3 regions of the Terribacillus sp. JSM ZJ617 genome follow, and region 1 is predicted to be linked to each of the others. Evidence: riboswitches for the same ligand, from Rfam matches in the RefSeq annotation. Region 1 holds a riboswitch; each other region holds the start of a gene.
The links. A riboswitch is a leader RNA that binds a small molecule or an ion and turns the genes downstream of it on or off. The one in region 1 is predicted to bind thiamine pyrophosphate.

Region 1 (4,214 bases):
CAAGCAGATCTGCGCTGTGATCTCTACTGTAGCCGAGCGCTATCATGATACCTTTTTCAATAGTCACTCTGTACATTTCCGCCGCTGCCTGCTCTGGTTCATCTAAGCTATCCAGCACGAATGCTGCAAGTCCACGTTGAAAGGAAGCGTCGGGGAAATTAAGAAGCCTGTCTAATCCACTCGGCATCCGGTCGATATTCGTTAGTGTCTCTTCTTCTGCACGAAGTGCTAACTCTTCCAATAAATTTTCATCTTTCTCAAGAGCTGTAACGCGATCCTTTGTTTTATGAGCAATAGGAATAACCAAATTACCATTACCAGCACCGAAAACTATCACTTTTTCTCCGCCCTCAATTTCCAATAGCTCTAGCACTTCTGCTGCGGAAACTTCTGTTGTCTTATTCACCATATGACTCTCTCCTTTTGAATCAATTAGTTCTGTATTGCCCTTCCAATACAAAGCTAAACGTATCTCCCCTATGCTCTCACGGATTAACATTTTCTATCCTTCATTCAAAAAGGACAGCTGATACATCCAGCTGTCCTTTCAACACGTATATTTATCTGTTTGAACTTTTCGGTCAATAAAAGCACATAGATCCCCTATTTTAGGAAAACGTTCAAATTCCATATTAGCAGGATTTTCTGCATCAATCAGCGGGATCTCCCAATAACGCAGCAAGTCATGATAACTTTTCAAAAAAAGTTTGCGATTCCCATTGAATATCTTATACAGATCGGAATCTGTCGTTTTAAAAGCATACTCAGGAAGTAGCTTCTCTGTATGCTTGTCCACATATTTAACGACAGTCAAGTATATTTCGTATTCGATACCTTTCATTTTGGCAACCTGACATAAGCATCTTTTAGTCTTAAACTGGTCCAAATCAATGATATCTGCCATATTGTTTCCTCCTCACCAGGACTGGAAACTTCGATTTTCTCTTTAGTTTATCACAACATACAGCGTCTGTAAGCCGAATTTCAGATAATAGACATACTATATTGATTGTTTGTAATTAATATTGTTGGTTTTATTTTCTAGCCAGCGGGTAGACATTTAGTACATCAAATTAGCTAAAAAAGGAGAATTCAACTTGAAACCATATTTAAAAGAGTACACGAACGATGAAAAGCTGCAAGAAGACATTCAACTTTTAAGCACAAAAGGCGTAAACAAAGATAACATCTATGTATTGTCACATGATGATGACAGAACAAAACGTGTATCCAGTAAAGTGGATGCCAATACGATTGGGTTATCCGAGATGGGTGCTAAAAGTGCTGTTGGTAGCATGTTCAGTAAACAAGGCGATGAACTTCGTGCAAAATTGAAAGAAATCGGTTTTTCCCAAGAAGAAGCCGAGGATTTTGAAGAGGATCTTGATGAAGGTAAAATCTTTTTGATTGTAACTGGAACAGATAACGTCGAAGGCTTGCTTATCTAAATGAAAAGGCACTGTCATGAGACAGCGCCTTTTCTTATTTTTTCGGTAAGATAAGTTTTGGCTGAGCCAAAACGAGAATGAGAATAACTATAATGCTGGCTACAAAGCTTGGCAGCAGGTAAGAGCCATTGTATATGAGCGAGTAAGCCCAAACAGTTTGTCCTGGTGCAGCTGCAGATCCGAAGAAGACCATTCCACCTACAAAATGTGCTGCAAATCGACCTATACTGCCAATCAATGTTCCGATGATCAACATTCCTACAAGCTTTGTGCGGTTATTTTCTTTTGCAGCCTTACGAGCGGATCCAGCTGTGACAGCAGCCAGCCCAACTAAAGTGAAGGCTAGAGGATAATCCATAAAACCCTGGACAACATGTATTATATAAGGACCGGTAACTAATTGCAGCAGTCCGACTACTAATCCTGTTGTAAGTCCGCCTTTCCATCCCCACCGAAACGCCATTAAGAAAATTGGGACCATCTGCAAGGAGATACTCCCTCCCTGCGCCCATGCTTTAAATGAAAATAAATCCAATACGAATGCAAGTGCGGCGAATATCGCCACCTCTACTAAAAATAAAACCCTGCTTCTTGATTGCATATTTTTCTCCCCTAATAAAGAATGCAACAAAAAAACAATGCTGCAGTGGGATTCTTCCGATGGCCCAATGTGCATTGTTTCCCCATCAAAGAAGCTACATCCCTACGCGAGTGCTAACTCACAGGTTCGAAGGGTCTGGACATACGTCCATCTCAGCCGAAATGGCTCCCCCTGCAGGCTTTTTTGTACCGTTTTGTTTTCTGTTGTCCATCTATTATATAGAAAAATGACAGCGTTAGCAATAATTAATAATATTTCCTATAAGTGAAATATTACCCAAGTGCTAATTTTAGCAATTTTATTACTTTTACTTCATCTAACGAAATTGTTTGAATTCGAGAAAAACTATGACGTATAATGGACAATGTTCTTTAAAAAGGGAGGATTTAAAATGGATACACCAGCTACAATCCCACAAGGGAAGAAGCATCCAAAGGGATTGTATCTTCTCTTCTTCACCGAAATGTGGGAAAGATATAGCTACTATGGTATGCGTGCAGTTTTAATGCTTTATTTAACTGCTGCAGCAATTAGCGGCGGATTGGGCATGAATACGCAGCAAGCTGCATTAATTTATGGTTTGTACACAGGAATTATATACTTTACGCCAATTATTGGCGGTTACTTGACTGACAAGTATATCGGCCTACGTACCGCTATCACTATTGGTGGCGTAACAATGGCGATCGGAGATTTCACAATATTCCTATTCAACAATCAGTGGGGATTATATATCGGTATGTTGTTCCTAATAATTGGTAACGGCTTTTTCAAACCGAATATCTCAACACATGTTGGTGAGTTGTATCATCCGATGGATAAACGTAAAGATGCTGCATTTACCATCTTCTACATGGGTATCAACATCGGTGCATTCTTCTCTCCTCTAATTGCAGGATTCCTTGCTGAGGATCTATTCCACACAACTGATGCTGCTGGAATTGAACACTTTGGCTTCAAATGGGCATTCTTGGCATCTTCTATTGGTATGGTTATCGGTCAGTTGATCTTTAGCTTGTTAGGTAAGCGTTATTTAGGTGATATTGGCACAAAACCTGCGCGTACTAATATAGCTGCGGGAAGCGTTCCTGCAAAAATGACAGCTGCTGATAAGAAGCGGACAGGTGCAGTACTGATTCTAGCTGTATTCATCATCTTCTTCTGGGCTGGCTTTGAACAAGCTGGTACTTCCTTAACACTATATACGAGAGATTTTATTGATCGAAGTATTGGCGGTTATACGATACCTGTATCCTGGTTCCAATCTGTGAACCCATTGTTCATTGTCATCCTTGCACCAATCGTTTCTGCAATCTGGTTGAAATTAAGTAAATCAAAACGCGGAGATTTCCGTACAACGACAAAAATGTCCATGGGTATGATTCTATTGGGATTAGGGTTTATGATTTTAGTACCAGCAGTGCTTTATACAGGTAGTGACGAAGGGAATATCGTTCACAGAGCTAATATTCTATTCATCGTCTTCACTTATCTGTTCCATACGTTAGGCGAACTATGTCTGTCACCCGTTGGGCTATCGATGGTAAGTCGAGTAGCACCGGTGAAAATCGCTTCTCTATTGATGGGTGTCTGGATGGCCGCAACTGGTATTGCCAGCCTTATCGCTGGACAGCTTGCTGCATTGACAGAATCACTTGGTTATGTGGAGATATTCAGTGTAATCGGTGCAGCAGCGATTGTAGTAGGTATCATCCTGCTAGCAGTCTCCAAAAAACTGCAATCTATGTTGGATGCGCGTGATTAATCCAAAAAACACAGTTCCTTCACTCCAAGGAACTGTGTTTTTTATATGTATTCCTTTTCTTTCGCTATATAGACTGCTTGGGATCGATTTTGCGCTCCAAGTTTATCCAGTAGTTCCGAGAAATAGTTCCGGACAGTTCCTGGTGATAAAAATAGTTCCGCTGCAATTTGCTTTGTGGAGAACCCTTTTTCAGCAAGGTGGAGAATTTCCTTTTCACGTTCACTTAATGGGTTATCGATGCCTTGTACGAATTGATAAGTTATCTCTGGACTAATTACCGCGCGTCCATGATACACAATATCTCTTACAGCATGTGCAAGCTGATCACTAGGTGTATCTTTCAGCAAATACCCCTCAACCTTCAGCTTCATAGCTTCCTTTACATAAGCAGCCGTAGAAA
Region 2 (4,214 bases), on a different contig from region 1:
GGATACGACTAAAACAATCGATCTGATGCAGCATGCAGCGGATGAAGTACAAGCTGGTACACGAGTTGTCGATCAAGCGGGCGGTTCTTTCCTTCAGATTGAAACTGCGGTAGCAGGTTTGGTGGATGAATTCAAAGAGGTGAGAGTTGCTCTGGAAGGTATGATTGCTGGTACAGATTCAGTCAATATGTCACTTGGGGATGTGAACGAGGTCGCAGAAGAAGGAGCAGCTTCGACCGAAAGTGTGTCAGCTGCAACAGAACAGCAGCTGGCTGCCATGCAGGAAATTGCGGCATCATCCAGTTCTCTTGCATTTATGGCAGAGGAGCTTCAAACCGCTATTGCTCGTTTCCGTGTGTAAGTTAATTGGTTAGCAGATAGTAACCAATAAAGGATAAGATTAATAATAGAAAAACATATATCATCCATTTCATATGAACCCTCCTCTAAGAAGTAGACGGATACTTCCTGGAAAAGGGTTCACTTTTTTACATTGTTTGTAACCGAATTGTGCATACTAGTCGCAGTATGTACAAAGGAGGCAATGTAATGGATGCTTTTCAAGCAGGAGAAATCGTCTATGTAATTATCCGCAACCCCCATGCACAGGGAGTAGCCAATATACAAGAGGCTGCGGTCGTCCATAACCCGGAAAAGCCAGGGGAACTGGCTCTGTTTGTGTATGAAACCTATTATCCGCTCAATGATGAGGTGGCGGTTTATCAGGATCTCGGAGAGGCGGAAGAAGCATATGTATCCGCTTTTGGTTTAGCCGATGGAGGCTATTATGGTTAAGCCATTTGTACCGCAGCTTGTGTATATAGAGCCTAGGGCATTAGAGTATCCGCTCGGCGTGAAGCTGCGGAATAAATTCAGGGACATGGGTGTAGAAATACGCGAGACAACTTCCCATAATCAGGTTCGGAACCTGCCTGGTGATAATGATTTCCAGAAGTACCGTACTGCCAAATCAACGCTTGTCGTCGGCGTTCGGAAAACACTGAAATTCGATACATCGAAACCATCAGCAGAATACGCTATCCCATTTGCGACAGGCTGCATGGGGCATTGCCATTATTGTTACCTGCAAACGACGATGGGATCCAAACCTTATATCCGTACGTATGTGAATACGGATGAAATATTTGATGCGGCAGAGCAGTACATGCAGGAAAGAGCCCCGGAAGAAACACGGTTTGAGGCTTCCTGTACGTCAGATATCGTTGGTATCGACCATCTGACGCATACGCTGAAACATGCAATTGAATATTTCGGTCGGTCCAAGCACGGACAACTGCGATTTGTAACGAAATTCGCCCATGTGGATCATTTGCTGGACGCTGACCATCAAGGACGAACACGATTCCGCTTCAGCATCAATGATGATTATGTGATCAAATATTTTGAGCCAGGGACTTCCCGTTTGAAGGATCGAATCGAAGCTGCGGTGAAAGTAGCCGAGGCCGGTTATCCGCTTGGATTCATCGTCGCTCCGATTTATTTGCATGACGGCTGGCAGAAGGGCTATCCGGAAATGCTCGAGCATCTGGAAGCAGCCCTGCCTGAACATGCCAAAAAGAATCTGACATTCGAATTGATCCAGCATCGATTCACGAAGCCGGCAAAGCGCGTTATCGAGAAAAATTATCCGATGTCGAAGCTTGAGCTGGATGAAAGCAAACGGAAATATAAATGGGGGCGCTATGGTATCGGAAAATACGTCTACCAAAATGAGGAGCAAGAAGAAATAAAGGATGTCATAGGAAGCACAATCTATAAAATGTTCCCGCAATCCAGGATTGAATATTTCACTTGATTCATCGGTTGACAATCGCATCTGTGCATGTGATAGTTAAGAGGACAATTGAATTTCGAGGAAGTCCACTAGGGGTGCCATTTGGCTGAGATAAGAGTGATCTTTATCCCTTTGAACCTGATCTGGTTAACACCAGCGTAGGGAAGTGGAGCCGGATTCGTGTATTTTCTGCACACTTGACTATACGAGTCGCTCCATACTTCTGGAGCGGCTTTTTTATATGGCCGGCGCCATTCACCCTTCCGACGGGGCTTTCTCCAATAGGAGGAGAAAAACATGTTTTCTGCACAATTGAGAGAAGAAGCAAACCCGGTATTCGAAGCAATCTATGCACATCCTTTCGTAGAAGGAGTTGCGAATGGATATGTGCCGCGTGAGGCATTGATCCATTATGTGAAAGCTGACTATGAGTATTTGACAGCATTTGCCCGTATTTACGGTTTGGCAGTCAGTAAATGCGAAACCCGAGAAGAGATGGAATTTTATCAGTCCCAAATTCATTTTGTCCTGCACAGCGAGATTCATCCGCATAACGTCTTCTGCAAGGCAGCAGGTGTGCAATACGAGGATCTGCAGCGGATGACACCACCGCCTGCTGCTGACCATTATATTTCACACATGATGAGCAGTGCCGTACAAGGAGATATAGGGGAGCTGATGGCGGCACTGCTTCCTTGCCCATGGACGTATCAAGCGCTGGCGGCACATATTATCGAAACAAAGGCACCTGACGAATCCAATCCATTCCAGGAGTGGATTCAGTTTTATGCCAGCAGGGAAGACGGTATGCCGGATGTGACGTCAGAACTTAGCAAGCGACTGGACAAGTGGGCCGAGACAGCGGGAACGGCTGCAAAGGAACGTGCACGGAAAGCTTTTCTTAAGAGCTGTATGCTGGAGTATAATTTTTGGGAGATGGCAGCCACACAGCAAGACTGGATGATCCCATTGAAAGGGGCGTCCATTCATGCCTGATATAAGGAGCGCTTTGACAATTGCAGGAACAGACCCTTCGGGAGGGGCTGGAATCCAGGCTGACTTGAAAACTTTCCAGGAGCTTGAAGTATACGGAATGAGCGTTGTCACCTCCCTCGTTGCCCAAAATACGACAGGAGTACAGGCAGTGCATCATGTTCCAGTAGAATTTCTTGAACAGCAGCTGGAATCAATCTTCTCTGATATCACCCCATCTGCTGTAAAAACGGGGATGATTGCATCAGAAGAGATGATGCGCTGCGTCGCTGCCGTTTTGATTAAATCAAAGACTGCCTATGTTATGGATCCTGTCATGTATGCTAAAAGCGGACATGCACTCATGGGAGAGGATTCCAGAGATGCATTGAAGAAACATCTTGTTCCACTCGCTGCCCTGATTACACCGAATATACCGGAAGCAGAGGAACTCACGGGTATTCGTATCGAAGATGAAAATAGCATAAAAACCGCAGCGAAAATGATTGTCCAGGAATATGGGGCTAAAGCTGTCCTGATGAAAGGCGGTCATATGGAAGGAGCATCTGCGTCAGACTGGCTCTATGACGGAAATAGCTTCACAGCCTACACAGCAGAACGTATACAGACGAAGCACACGCACGGGACGGGATGCACGTATTCTGCAGCGATAACCGCAGAACTGGCTAAAGGGAAATCTCTGCAAGAAGCAGTTCGGATCGGTAAGGATTTTGTGACAGATGCGATTTCGTATTCGCTTCAGCTTGGAAAAGGGAATGGTCCGACAAATCATTGGGGGTACCGTCTGCAAGGTGTGCCAGTTCAGGAGGAACAGCATAATGAAGTATACTGATGTGATAAAGCAAGTCCGGGAGAGAAACCCATTGATTCACTGCATTACCAATCAGGTTGTCATTAACTTTACGGCGAATGGTTTGATCGCACTCGGAGCTTCTCCTGTGATGGCATCAGCAAAGGAAGAAGCCGCGCAGATGGTCCAGCATGCACAGGCGCTGCTATTGAATATCGGCACACTTGCCGCAGCGGATGTGGAAGCAATGATCCTAGCCGGAAAAGAAGCGAATAGGCTCGGAATACCAGTGATTTTCGATCCCGTCGGAATAGGTGCCACAGCGTACAGAACAGAAACGGCCCGCCGCATATTGGCGGAGGTGGATGTCACTGTTATTCGCGGTAATGCAGGTGAAATATCCGTCCTAGGCGGAACATCTGTCAAAGTGAAAGGTGTAGATGGATCCGATGATGGTATTTCACCAAGAATTGTGCAGCAGCTGGCCAGGGAATTGGATGCTATTGTGATTGCAACCGGTAAAATAGATATCCTTTCAGATGGGAACCATACGTATAGTGTAGCTAATGGGCATGAGATGCTAAGTAAAATAACAGGGTCTGGCTGCTTGCTCGGTGCCGTTATAGCGGCATGTGC
Region 3 (4,214 bases), on a different contig from region 1:
TATAAGCTACGAGCGCATTTACCTCCAGGTTAAGACGGAGCTCCTCTTCACATGGATACTGATCTTTCTTTTTTTGAATCGTTGCTAATAGCTTTGCAACCTCATCAATACAGCCTTCAGAATATAGACCAGCAGAAACAGCATATTCCTGATTGTCTCTGTTGAATGGTTCAAAACAAGTAAATGCTTTTTTGGCAATTTCGACGTCAGGGGAATCAATCTTCGTTAAGTACGAAATCACTTCCTCCATGGATTCCCAAAGACTGTACATGTCTATTCCATAGAAGCCAACTTTCGGCTGCACGTCGTGATTTTCATTGTATGTCTTCATCCACTCAATCAAATCAAGAATTTCTTCATTCGCCCACATCCACGTCGGCCATCGATTAAAGCTGCTAAGGACCTCCCGAGCTGATTGGCTTTCTGTATCATAGCCTTTGATGTAGCGGTTTACAGCCTGACAAGCAGGCCAGTCCCCTTCTACCGCCACAAAAGCAAAACCTTTCTCCATGATCAGCTTTTTGGTTATCTCCGCACGTACGGTATAGAACTCAGATGTACCATGCGACGCTTCTCCAAGCAAAACAAATTTTGCATTGCCGGTCCTTTCAGTTACGATACTTAATTCCGCTTCACCAGTTAATGGTATTGCGTATTTTTTAATCGATTGTATTGTCTTTAAATCCATTTAAAAACCCAACTTTCACTTTGAAGTGTGTTAGGTTTAAATTGTGATTAATGTGATGAAAAAATACCTTCAGTTAATATTCTGCCACTTTTAATCGACGTATTTTTGCTTTTTCTTGGATTTCAGCATATCTCCTGTCCAGCCCTTCGCCTTCAAGAACCAGTAAACCAGAAGAGTCGAAAGTAGTATTAAGATGAGGGCTCCTGCATACCCGAACTTCCACTTCAATTCTGGCATATCATCAAAGTTCATGCCCCATAATGCGCCAAGCGCCATGACTGGTGTAAAAAGGACAGTCATAACAGTCAGTGTCTTCATAATCTCATTGCCCCTGAAAGAAGAGACGACATCTTCAAAATCAATCAATCCTCTGATTTCCTCTTCATACGCCCGAACAAGATTCTCACAGCGTTCAAAACGATAATGTGTTCGTTTAAAATAGATGTTCTCTGTATATTTCTCCCCAAATGCTTCGACTACACCAGTTTTAACCTCTATAAACGGAATCAAAAAGTTCTTCCATACTAATATCTCATGCCGATTTTCAGCAATTTTGTTAAGCAGCTTTGTATCATTATTCTCTTTTACCTGCCAAAGCAAGTCCTTCAATCTGACTTCATATTGATCGATTTTATGTAAAAATGCTGAAATGATTTCTCCCAGGAGGATCATAAATCCTTCAATCGCATTGTCCGCATGTTGCATTTTAGCGAGAATATCATCTTGGTTTGTAGTCGGCAGCAGCTTAAAATCTAGTGCAGTTGTCAGCAGCGTGGTCTCCTTTACAAAAAAGTGAAAAAGGTGCTTTTCTTCCTTCTTGTCTGCTTCCTGAACGTATATGAGCGAGCCCCAAAGAGCCAGAGAGTCCTGATTTGTCGTCTCCATCTGCAGACTATTCGTGTCGGAAGAATGTATATGTTTTACCCATGGAATATGTATGGTGTATGCGTTTAGCTCGTCTTTTTTCTCTAAATCCTTCTTCTCATCTAACTGAAGCCACTCCCATGCAGTACCTGAAAAAGCGTGCTTCTCCATGTTTTTCCCTCCATTTTTTCTTTTCTACTTCCCTTATATGTTGCGGGATAATCCTTTCTTCTCACCTCACTTTCCACTGTCACCACTCTATAAATCAGAATGTTTCAGCAAGAAATCCTTTACAAATCGAGCTATCTTTTTTACTATAGACGTATCAATTGCATAAGCTTGCGACGCACTGGGGGAGCTGGTAACGGCTGAGAGGAATCAAGTGATTCTGACCCTTAGAACTCGATCTGGATAATACCAGCGTGGGGAAGTGCAGCCAGAATTGCCCTATTTCTTTCTGTATATTCTGCGACTGCGCCCTATGGTGCCGTCGCTTTTTATATGCAAAAAAATAGGAGGAATCATGATGGAAATCCAAAATCATTGCGGGACCAGCCGGATTGCCGGTTGCAGTTTTTCGGTTTATCCAATGGCCGACAGGTTCAAAGAAATTATATTAGAGGCACTAAGAACCGTGGATACGTCGAAAGTATGGATTGAGACGGACGATGTCACTACACTAGTGCGCGGGAGAATACCGCATGTATTCGATGTCACCTCTGCTATTTTCCTGGCAGCAGCCAAAGATGGCGATCATGTTGTGTTCAATGGTACATATTCCATCGGCTGTCCTGGAGATTCTACTGGGGATGTTTATATGGCTGAGGATGAAACGAAGCTGAACCTTCCGAATGTTAAAGATATAAAGCTTGAGACAGCATCCAAATTCTCGCTTTATCCTTTAGGCGGCGGAAATTATATGGATACCATCTATACTCAGATAGAGAATATGCGCACTCGAGGGATCACTGTTTCCAAGTCACATTACTCTACTCGTCTTGATGGCAATGCTTTTGACGTCTTCGATGGTTTGGAGCATGTTTTCACTGAGACTGAGGCGTCCGGATCATCCCATACAGTTATGACGGTGACAATGTCTGCGAACAGCCCGTCTGCCAAGGGTGTAGTCAAATGAAAAGCTGGCGCATGAAAGATATCGTCGTCATGGCAGCACTCGCTGTCGTGTTCGGTATTGTTTATCTCTTATTCCTTCCGGTCAACGTCGTCATGATGGGACTTGTCGGACCAATCGGAACCGATATCATCTTCGGGGTATGGTTCCTCGTCTCCATCGTTGCAGCGTATATCATTCAAAAACCCGGAGTTGCCCTTGTATCGGAAACAATAGCAGGAGTTGTCGAAGTGCTGATCGGAAGCAGCGTCGGACCAATTGTCATCCTTTCTGCTATTGTGCAGGGACTCGGTGCTGAAGCAGCATTTGCTATCACACGCTATCGCTCTTATCATGTCCTTGTATTGATGGGTGCTGGTGTTGGAGCTGCCATCACAAGTTTCATCTGGGGTTATTTCCGCGGCGGCTTTGTGGCTCTTGACCCTTCTTACGTTGTGCTTATGCTTGTTGTCCGGATCATCAGCGGAGCTGTCATAAGTGGCTTGATCGGCAAAGCAATCAGTGAGGCGCTGGCGAAAACAGGAACATTGACTAGCTTTCCTCTTGGCAAAACTTATCGCCAGCGAAAAGCAGGATGAAACAACCCCTTCTGGAAGTAAACCAGCTTACCGTGACATTTGAGGAAGAAAGCAATCCTACCTTATCTGATTTGAGTTTTACGGTCCAGGAAGGAGACAGCATACTCCTGCTTGGACCAAGCGGATCCGGTAAGAGCACACTCACGTACTGTTTGAACGGGTTGTATCCAAAAGAACTTGATGGAAAGATGAGCGGCAGTATCTACTTCGCTGGATCCAAGATCGAGGATTTCAAAAGTGGAAAAATCAACTTAGAGGTTGGTACTGTATTTCAGGACCCCGAAACACAGTTCTGCATGCTAACCTTAGAAGACGAGATTGCTTTCGGCTTAGAAAATAAAAAAATGGCTCCTGATTTGATGAATTCAGAAATCGATCGTGTCCTTTCCCTTGTAGGTTTACAGCATCGGAGAAAAGATCAAATTCACACCCTATCCGGCGGACAGAAACAAAAGCTTGCACTGGCTGCAGTTTTGGCTCTCGAGCCTCGGATGCTTATTTTAGATGAACCGACGGCCAACCTGGATCCGGCTGCGAGCAAAGACCTTGTCGAAACAATACGTAAGTTAAAAGAACAGCAGGATATCACACTTTTTATCATAGAGCACAATATTGACTATTGGCTGCCAATTATTGACCGGACAATGCTATTGGAGCGAGATGGCTCTTTATTCTTTGACGGAGATTTGAGTGAAGCAGTCAATCTCTATGACGAGGAGCTGCAGCAGCGCGGCATTTGGCTGCCAGAAGCAGTTCTGCTTGCCAAGCAAGCACAGCTTCCAAAGCCTTGGCCGCTTACTGTTGACCTTCTCCCTCATGGTTTGCAGTTTCAGACGAAAACTTCAGAGGTTTTGCAGAAGAAAGAGCAAATCATTCAGGTGGAGAATGCTGTTTTTCGTAATAAAGAAAAGGTCTTGCTGGATATCCCTGCCCTTACTATTAAGCAAGGAGA

Region 2: linked by a shared signal. The riboswitch ahead of tenA (thiaminase II) and the one ahead of thiT (energy-coupled thiamine transporter ThiT) in region 1 are both predicted to bind thiamine pyrophosphate.
Region 3: linked by a shared signal. The riboswitch ahead of ACH6C1_RS13270 (YkoF family thiamine/hydroxymethylpyrimidine-binding protein) and the one ahead of thiT (energy-coupled thiamine transporter ThiT) in region 1 are both predicted to bind thiamine pyrophosphate.

Annotation. Positions count from the first base shown of each region.
Region 1 is NZ_JBISEQ010000002.1:5,672-9,885, reverse strand. Features, by position in the region: gene ACH6C1_RS06280 (class I SAM-dependent methyltransferase) at 1-409, opposite strand, end outside; gene ACH6C1_RS06275 (hypothetical protein) at 548-904, opposite strand; gene ACH6C1_RS06270 (YflT domain-containing protein) at 1,098-1,448, shown strand; gene thiT (energy-coupled thiamine transporter ThiT) at 1,483-2,049, opposite strand; TPP riboswitch at 2,132-2,231, opposite strand; gene ACH6C1_RS06260 (peptide MFS transporter) at 2,441-3,814, shown strand; gene ACH6C1_RS06255 (response regulator transcription factor) at 3,856-4,214, opposite strand, start outside.
Region 2 is NZ_JBISEQ010000004.1:92,526-96,739, reverse strand. Features, by position in the region: gene ACH6C1_RS13990 (methyl-accepting chemotaxis protein) at 1-361, shown strand, start outside; gene ACH6C1_RS13985 (transcriptional regulator SplA domain-containing protein) at 550-795, shown strand; gene splB (spore photoproduct lyase) at 788-1,816, shown strand; TPP riboswitch at 1,877-1,977, shown strand; gene tenA (thiaminase II) at 2,093-2,791, shown strand; gene thiD (bifunctional hydroxymethylpyrimidine kinase/phosphomethylpyrimidine kinase) at 2,784-3,620, shown strand; gene thiM (hydroxyethylthiazole kinase) at 3,607-4,214, shown strand, end outside.
Region 3 is NZ_JBISEQ010000003.1:343,311-347,524, reverse strand. Features, by position in the region: gene ACH6C1_RS13280 (erythromycin esterase family protein) at 1-688, opposite strand, end outside; gene ACH6C1_RS13275 (magnesium transporter CorA family protein) at 779-1,723, opposite strand; TPP riboswitch at 1,894-1,998, shown strand; gene ACH6C1_RS13270 (YkoF family thiamine/hydroxymethylpyrimidine-binding protein) at 2,076-2,687, shown strand; gene ACH6C1_RS13265 (ECF transporter S component) at 2,684-3,262, shown strand; gene ACH6C1_RS13260 (ABC transporter ATP-binding protein) at 3,259-4,214, shown strand, end outside.